Regions from separate parts of the Dorea formicigenerans genome, predicted to be linked through region 2. Evidence: predicted binding sites of a transcription regulator. Region 2 holds the regulator's gene; the other holds the start of a gene.
The links. The regulator Rex, encoded in region 2, represses fermentation and respiration genes when NADH is low (regulators of the CRP and FNR family bind a similar motif). The targets are predictions, from matches to a motif close to ATTGTTAANTANTTAACAAT.
Positions count from the first base shown of each region.

Region 1: the regulator Rex is predicted to act here: its motif matches at 2,206-2,225, upstream of NQ560_RS08770 (iron-sulfur cluster assembly scaffold protein).

Region 1 is NZ_CP102279.1:1,782,419-1,786,639, forward strand. It holds partial or broken gene NQ560_RS08760 (3-hydroxyacyl-CoA dehydrogenase) at 1-400, opposite strand, end outside; gene NQ560_RS08765 (GGGtGRT protein) at 448-1,458, opposite strand; gene NQ560_RS08770 (iron-sulfur cluster assembly scaffold protein) at 1,473-2,165, opposite strand; gene NQ560_RS08775 (GNAT family N-acetyltransferase) at 2,321-2,782, opposite strand; gene pgsA (CDP-diacylglycerol--glycerol-3-phosphate 3-phosphatidyltransferase) at 2,782-3,324, opposite strand; gene rimO (30S ribosomal protein S12 methylthiotransferase RimO) at 3,324-4,221, opposite strand, start outside.
Region 2 is NZ_CP102279.1:1,611,873-1,616,093, forward strand. It holds gene NQ560_RS07960 (bifunctional ADP-dependent NAD(P)H-hydrate dehydratase/NAD(P)H-hydrate epimerase) at 1-1,310, opposite strand, end outside; gene NQ560_RS07965 (redox-sensing transcriptional repressor Rex) at 1,391-2,032, opposite strand; gene NQ560_RS07970 (ABC-F family ATP-binding cassette domain-containing protein) at 2,236-4,161, shown strand; gene NQ560_RS07975 (NUDIX hydrolase) at 4,176-4,221, opposite strand, start outside.

The sequences.
Region 1 (4,221 bases), 170 kb from region 2:
CAAACTCTACAACCTCATCGTAATATTTTCCTTCTGTACCGGCATGTCCCATAATCTCAGCCGTGTTATTTTTCCAGATTTCATTTGCAAAATGCAGTGCAAGATATTTTTCCGGTCTTCCTGTGTACTGAGCAAATGTACTCGGCACCATAGTTGATGAATTTGTCACAATAACTGTCTTTTCCGGAAGAAGCGGCGCCATCTGCTGATAGAATGCAATCTTTGCTTTCGGATCTTCTGATAAAGATTCAATCACAAGGTCTGCATCTGCCATTGCTTTCGCCATATCAAGTTCATATATAAGACTTTCAAATGCCTGGTCAGCCTGCGCTTTTAATTCCTCTACTTTTGTATTAAAGTTCACACTTATAAACGTAAAGAGAAGCCTAGCATACGCTAAGCTCCTCTCATTATTCCATTATTATTTCTTGCTTTTCTGGCGGTTTCTTAGAATTTACCTGCCTTTGCTGCTTCCTCAACAGAAACTGCTACTGCAACAGTCATACCAACCATCGGGTTGTTACCTGCTCCGATAAGTCCCATCATCTCTACGTGAGCCGGTACAGAAGATGATCCTGCAAACTGTGCATCTGAGTGCATACGTCCAAGTGTATCTGTCATACCATAAGATGCTGGACCTGCAGCCATGTTATCTGGATGAAGTGTACGTCCTGTACCACCACCAGATGCTACTGAGAAGTATTTTTTACCTTTCTCAACACACTCTTTTTTGTACGTTCCTGCTACTGGATGCTGGAAACGTGTCGGGTTTGTAGAGTTACCTGTGATAGATACATCTACACCCTCTTTCCACATGATTGCAACACCTTCACGTACATCATTTGCTCCATAGCAGTTTACTTTGGAACGAAGTCCGTCAGAATAAGAGATTCTCTGAACCTCTTTCAGCTCTCCTGTATAGTAGTCATATTCTGTCTGAACATATGTAAATCCATTGATACGGGAGATAATCTTAGCTGCGTCTTTTCCAAGTCCGTTCAAGATAACACGAAGTGGTTTTTTACGAACTTTGTTTGCTTTTTCAGCGATACCGATCGCACCCTCTGCTGCTGCAAATGACTCATGTCCTGCAAGGAAACAGAAGCAGTCTGTATCCTCTTCCAGAAGCATCTTTCCAAGGTTACCATGTCCAAGACCAACTTTTCTCTGATCTGCTACAGATCCTGGAATACAGAAAGACTGAAGTCCTTCACCGATTGCTGCTGCTGCTTCTGCTGCTGTCTTACAGCCTTTTTTAATTGCAATTGCAGCACCTACTGTGTAAGCCCAGCATGCGTTCTCAAAACAGATTGGCTGAATGCTCTTAATCTGATTGTATACATCAAGTCCGGCATCTTTTGTAATCTTCTGTGCTTCCTCGATTGAAGCGATTCCATATCCTGCCAGCACTTCATTGATTTTATCAATTCTTCTTTCATATGATTCAAATAAAGCCATTTTAAAAAGTCCTCCTACTCTTTTCTTGGGTCAATAATCTTTGCTGCGTCTTCAACACGACCATACTGTCCTTTTGCCTTTTCCCATGCATCATTCGGTGTATCGCCTTTTTTGATGAAGTCTGTAAGTTTTCCAAGATTTACGAACTGGTATCCGATGATCTCGCCTGCTTCATCGAGTGCGATACCTGTTACATAACCCTCTGCCATCTCAAGATAACGAGGTCCTTTTGCTAATGTTCCGTACATTGTTCCTACCTGAGAGCGGAGTCCTTTTCCAAGGTCCTCAAGTCCTGCTCCGATAGCAAGTCCGTCTTCAGAAAATGCGCTCTGAGTTCTTCCGTATACAATCTGTAAGAATAACTCACGCATTGCTGTATTGATTGCATCACAGACAAGGTCTGTATTCAATGCCTCTAAAATAGTTTTTCCTGGAAGGATTTCTGAAGCCATAGCAGCTGAATGTGTCATTCCGGAGCAGCCGATTGTCTCAACCAATGCCTCCTGGATAATTCCATCTTTCACATTCAGTGTCAGCTTACAAGCACCCTGCTGAGGAGCACACCAGCCAATGCCGTGTGTAAAACCGGAAATATCTTTGATCTCCTTAGCCTGAACCCATTTTGCCTCTTCCGGAATCGGAGCTGGTCCGTGATTAGCGCCCTGCGCTACCGGACACATCATTTCTACTTCTTGTGAATAAATCATTTTAAAACTCCTTTCAACTATGTGTGTTTTATAAATAGTGTTTGTTATAAGTTTAACACCATATCCTTTTTTATTCTCTCATAAATAACATTTTTCGTCAATTGGCACTACGCTACATTTTTAAATTGTTTGGACCGCTTTTTATAGTCATTCTACTAAAGAATTTCCATTGCCATAGGCACATAACATTTTCCATGTATCATCTGCATCTCATCGATTGGTTTCATGCCCATGTGGATATATTTTTTCACCGCCTCCGGAGCAGCATCAACGGTCATAATAGTCTTATGCAGTTCTTCCTTACAATACCTTTTCGCATAGTCAAAAAGTAACCTTCCAGCACCTTTTCCCTGGCAGGATCTGCGCACATAATAATTGCAAATGTGTCCCCGCCTCTGAAGGGATATGGTTCCTTCCAGTTCTTCTTGTTCAAATACACCGAACATCAGAAGTTCTCCGCTATCACAGAGCTGGTCGATATTCTCCTGCTTTAAATATTCGCGGAATGTATCAATTCCTTCCTGCTCATACACCTCGGCCACATCCATGCAAAAAACGCTCCAGATAATATCCAGAGCGTATTTCCTTTCCTGTTTTTCCAGTTCACGTACGATCATTACATACCTCCCTGTGTCAGCACCTGCACATTCTTTGCAATATAGTCAATCAGTGATACAACTGTCAGGATCAGTGAAAGCCAGATCAGAACTGTGCCAACGATATCGAACACACCTCCAAGATCTGCAATCAATACAATGATCATAAACATCTGGGATACTGTCTTAAATTTACCCCAGTAACTTGCTGCGATGACAATTCCATTATCTGCAGCCACAAGGCGGAATCCGCTAATAATAAACTCACGGGCAATGATGATGATGACGAACCATGCCTGTAATTTTCCTAACGGAATCATACAGATCATAGCAGAACACACAAGCAGCTTATCTGCTAAAGGATCCATGAACTTTCCAAAGTTTGTCACAAGATTTCTTGCACGGGCGATCTTACCATCCAGCATATCTGTCAGACTGGCAACACAGAACAAAACTAACGCGATCCATTTATTTGCCGGTCCTCCCACATCAGTCAACATAAAAAATACAAAAAACGGAACCATGATAACTCTTAATACTGTCAGTTTATTTGGTAAATTCATTATATCAGCTCTCCTATCAAATCATATTCCAGTGCACCGGTCACGCGGACTCTTGCAAAATCTCCACTCATCAATTCTTCGTCTGTATTGATAAAAATCAAGCCATCCACATTCGGTGCATCTTTATAAGTTCTTCCTACATATGCATTTTCATCTGCAACTTTTCCTTCAATCATAACGAGAACTTCACGTCCGACCATATCTTCTGCCAGATCAAATGCGATTTCCTGCTGAAGTTCCATCAATTCTGCCTGGCGGTCTTCCTTGACTTCTTCCGGAATCTGCTCTGTCATAGTTGCAGCTGGTGTATCTTCCTCCGGTGAGTAAGTAAAAACTCCAAGTCTGTCAAATTCCATCTCATCTACGAAATCCTTCAGCTCTTCATGCTGTTCTTGTGTCTCACCCGGAAATCCTGTGATCAATGTGGTACGAAGAGAAATATCCGGGATCTCTTTTCGAAGCTTTTCAATAATCTCTACAAGCTGAGCTTTTGAAGTTCTTCTTCCCATTCTTTTTAGCACTGCGTCACTTGCATGTTGAATCGGAAGATCCAGATAGTGACAGACTTTATTTTCTTCTTTAATCGTCTGAATCAGTTCATCGTAAATCTCCTCCGGATAACAATAAAGAATTCGGATCCACTGGATTCCGGATATTTTACAAAGCTCGCGGAGCAATTTATGCAAAGATTTCTCTCCATATAAATCCTTTCCGTATACGGTCGTTTCCTGTGCAACAAGAATCAATTCTTTTACTCCCTGATCAGCCAGGTCTTTCGCTTCTGCCAGCAGCTTCTCCATCGGAACACTGCGGTAATTACCACGAAGTTTTGGGATGATACAGTAAGTACAATGCTTGTCGCAGCCTTCGGCAATTTTCATGTATGCATAATGCCCG
Region 2 (4,221 bases):
TTTGCCATAGCCGCACAGCCGGATAGATTTACCGCTACCCGCTCTCTCGGCTTTGCAATGGTTGTTCTGGAATCCTTCAGTACACAGGTAACGTCATATTCTTTAACAAATGTACGAAGTGCTGCAATACGATCTTTTTTTACTTCAGCAATCTTCAAACCGCTGATCCGTTCAAATTCTTTCATGTGCGGTGTAAAGATAAAATGTTCACAATCTGCACCACACAGATAATCCATATGTTCAGACAAAATATTGAGTCCGTCTGCATCTATGACACAAGGTTTCTTTGTATATGCAATGGTTTCTTTTAAAATCTTCCTTGCAGTCTTCTTTGTTCCAAGTCCGGAACCTATAGCTACGACATCTGCCCAGTCGATCAAGCGATGTAGTTCATTGACATCATATTTTTCATAAGTTGTAATAATCGCTTCCGGGATCTGGCTCTGTAAGATCACGAGATTCTCTTTAGCAGTATAGATCTGCACCAGCCCGGTACCTGTCCTGTAAGCTGCAAGTGCGCCAAGATATGCAGCACCTGACATACCTTTGCTTCCGGTGATCATAAGAAGCTTTCCGTAAGTTCCTTTATTGGAGTCCGCATTTCGTTTCGGAAGAAGTGCTGCATAATCACTGCCCTCCAGTGTACAAACTGTTTCCTCATCTCTTTCCAGTGGAAGTGATACAATTCCGATATCCTCGGATACACAGATTCCTGCATAACTTCTTCCCGGATCAAGTACAAGACCAACTTTCGTCTCCTGAATTGTCACAGTATAGTCTGCACGCACTGCAGTTCCTAATACATTTCCTGTAGTTGCGCAAATTCCGGAAGGAATATCCACGGACATACGGACTGCATCAGACTGATTCACACACTCTATAATCTGTGCATATCTGCCTCCAACCTCCCGGCAAAGTCCAACTCCAAAAATTGCATCGATAATTAAAGTATACGGTTCACTTTCAAATGCTTCTTGCTCAAACTGCTCCTTAAACTGTGCCCCTGTATTTTTCAACTGTTCTATCTGATGGGCAGTCTCTGGTGTGCAGTGATTTCTGTTTCCGACCAGAACTGCTGTTACGTCACACCCTTCCCATGCAAACATTCTGGCAATCGCAAAGCCGTCCCCGCCATTATTTCCAGAACCACAGAGGACACATATTTTATTTAAATTAATTTTCCAGTCTTTAATGTGATCTACACATGCTCTGGCAGCCCGTTCCATAAGTTCCAGGGATGGGATTTTAAGTTCATTTATCGTAAATGAATCTGCCGTTTTCATCTGTTTAGCATCTGGCAAATATCTCATAGTTTTGATTCCTCCTGATAGAAAGAAACGTGCAAAGCCAGGATGCTATCTGAACAAACCTGTCTTTACACGTTATCTCCTTAATTATGTTCTTCCTTGTAGCGGCATATATTATATGACAGCCTCATCAGACTCTCGGATAAATGTACATTCTCAACAATCACACTTTCCGGGAGATTCAGATCTGTATGTGCAAAATTCCATATTCCGTGAACATTGTGTTCTGCCAGAAATTTTGCAACTTTGATTGACTCATCCTTTGGAATCGTCAATGCTGCAATATCGATACTGTTCTCATCTACAAATTTCGGAAGCTCGTCCATCATCTGAATTGGAACACCACGAACTTCCTGCCCGTCAAGCTCCGGATTGATATCAAACAATCCTTTTAAGATAAATCCACGCTTTTCAAATGACGCATAGTTCGCAAGTGCACGCCCCAAATTACCAGCACCAATAATAATAATATTATGATCCTGTTCCAATCCAAGAATTTTTCCGATTTCTGAGTACAGATATTTTACATTATAGCCATATCCCTGTTGTCCGAATCCGCCAAAATTGTTAAGATCCTGACGAATCTGGGAAGCTGTGACTTTCATTCTTTTACTAAGCTCATTGGAAGAGATTCGTTCTACTCCCTGCTCGATTAGCTCCCCAAGGTATCTATAATATCTGGGTAATCTACGGATAACTGCCTGTGAAATTCCCCTGTTTTGCATGATCCGTACCTCCTTCCTTCAAAAATTTCTACTCATTATTATAGGCAATCGTTAGTATAATGTCAAACTTTTTAGTTGTTTTTTGTAGTATTTTCGTTATAATAGTATAAGATGATGCCAAAATTATGCGGTCGCAGCGCCGGACGCAGCCCTGCGGCATCTTTATTTCTCAAAATCACAGGATTTTTATCAAGGAGGATAGGATGATACTTGCATGTCACAATATCGAAAAAGCCTTTGGAGAAGAAGTAATTGTCTCCGGCGGCTCCTTTCATATAGAAGACCACGAAAAAGCAGCTCTCGTAGGACCGAACGGTGCCGGAAAGACAACACTTCTTAAGATGATCGTTGGTGAGATACAGGCGGACGGCGGCAATGTTGTTCTGACACGCGGCAAGACGATGGGATATCTGGCACAGCATCAGGATATGAATAATGACCATACGATCTATCAAGAGGTGCGCACAGCAAAAGCCGATATTCTCGACATGGAGCGGCAGATTCGTGAGATCGAACAGGAAATGAAGCATTTAAGCGGAGAACGTCTGGAAGAACGTATGAATACATACCAGCGGCTTACAGCAGCATTCGAACGTGAAAATGGATACGCCTGCGAAAGTGAGATCACTGGTGTTTTAAAAGGACTTGGATTTACAGAAGAAGAATTCGCAAAACCGGTCGCGACTTTATCCGGAGGTCAGAAAACCCGTGTCTCTCTCGGAAAACTGCTCCTCACAAAGCCGGATATTCTGCTTTTGGACGAGCCAACCAACCATTTGGATTTAAATTCCATCTCATGGCTGGAAACTTATCTTCTGAATTATCCCGGTGCAGTACTGATTGTCTCTCATGACCGGTATTTTCTGAACCGGGTTGTAACAAAAGTCGTCGAGATCGAACTGGGCAAGCTTACCACTTTCATGGGCAATTATACAGATTACGCCAAGAAAAAGGAAATGCTCCGTGAAGCCAGAATGAAAGAATATCTGAACCAGCAGCAGGAAATTAAGCATCAGGAAGCGGTCATTGAAAAGCTCCGCTCCTTCAACCGTGAAAAATCCATCAAGCGTGCAGAAAGCCGTGAAAAGATGCTGGATAAGATGACCCCGGTTGAAAAACCGATGGAACTGCATACAGATATGCACTTAACACTGGAACCTTCCTGTGTCAGCGGTAATGATGTCTTAATTGTCGAGCATTTAAGCAAGGCATTTCCACCACAGATTTTATTTGAAAATGTCAGCTTCGAAATCAAGCGAGGGGAACATGTCGCGATCATTGGAGACAATGGAACCGGAAAAACAACAATCCTTAAGATTTTAAATCAGGTACTTAAAGCTGATTCTGGAAGTTTCCGTCTCGGTTCTAATGTAAAGATTGGTTATTACGATCAGGAACATCACGTTCTGCATATGGAAAAAACTATTTTCCAGGAGATTTCCGATGACTATCCTAATCTTAATAACACGCAGATCCGTAAAGTGCTGGCAGCATTTTTATTTACCGGAGATGATGTATTTAAACTTATTAGTGACTTAAGCGGTGGCGAACGTGGACGCGTGTCCCTTGCAAAGCTGATGCTTTCTGAAGCGAACTTCCTGATTCTCGATGAGCCGACCAACCATCTGGATATTACATCAAAAGAGATTCTGGAACATGCACTGAATAATTACACAGGAACGGTTCTTTATGTTTCACACGACCGTTACTTTATCAATCAGACTGCAACACGTATCATGGATCTTGTTAATCATACGTTTGTAAATTATATTGGAAATTATGATTATTATCTTGAGAAAAAAGAAGAACTGACAGCCGCATATTCCAATACGTCTCGCTTAGAAAATAATTCCTCTTCTGCAGCTGCTGACTTGGCCTCCGATTCAAAGTTAAGCTGGCAGGAACAAAAAGAAGCTCAGGCAAAAGAACGGAAACGCGCTAATGAATTCAAAAAGACAGAAGAACGGATTGGTGTTCTGGAAGATAGAAGTGCTGAAATTGATACTCTAATGTCGCAGGAGGAAGTTTATACGAATTCAGTAAAATGTCAGGAACTTGCAAAAGAACATGCAGAAATTGACGCTGAACTTGAAACTTTATATGAAAAATGGGAAGAGCTGGCCGAATAAGCCAGCTCATTTTTCTACTCTTCAAAAACACGTTTGATACTATCATAATGCAGGAAGATT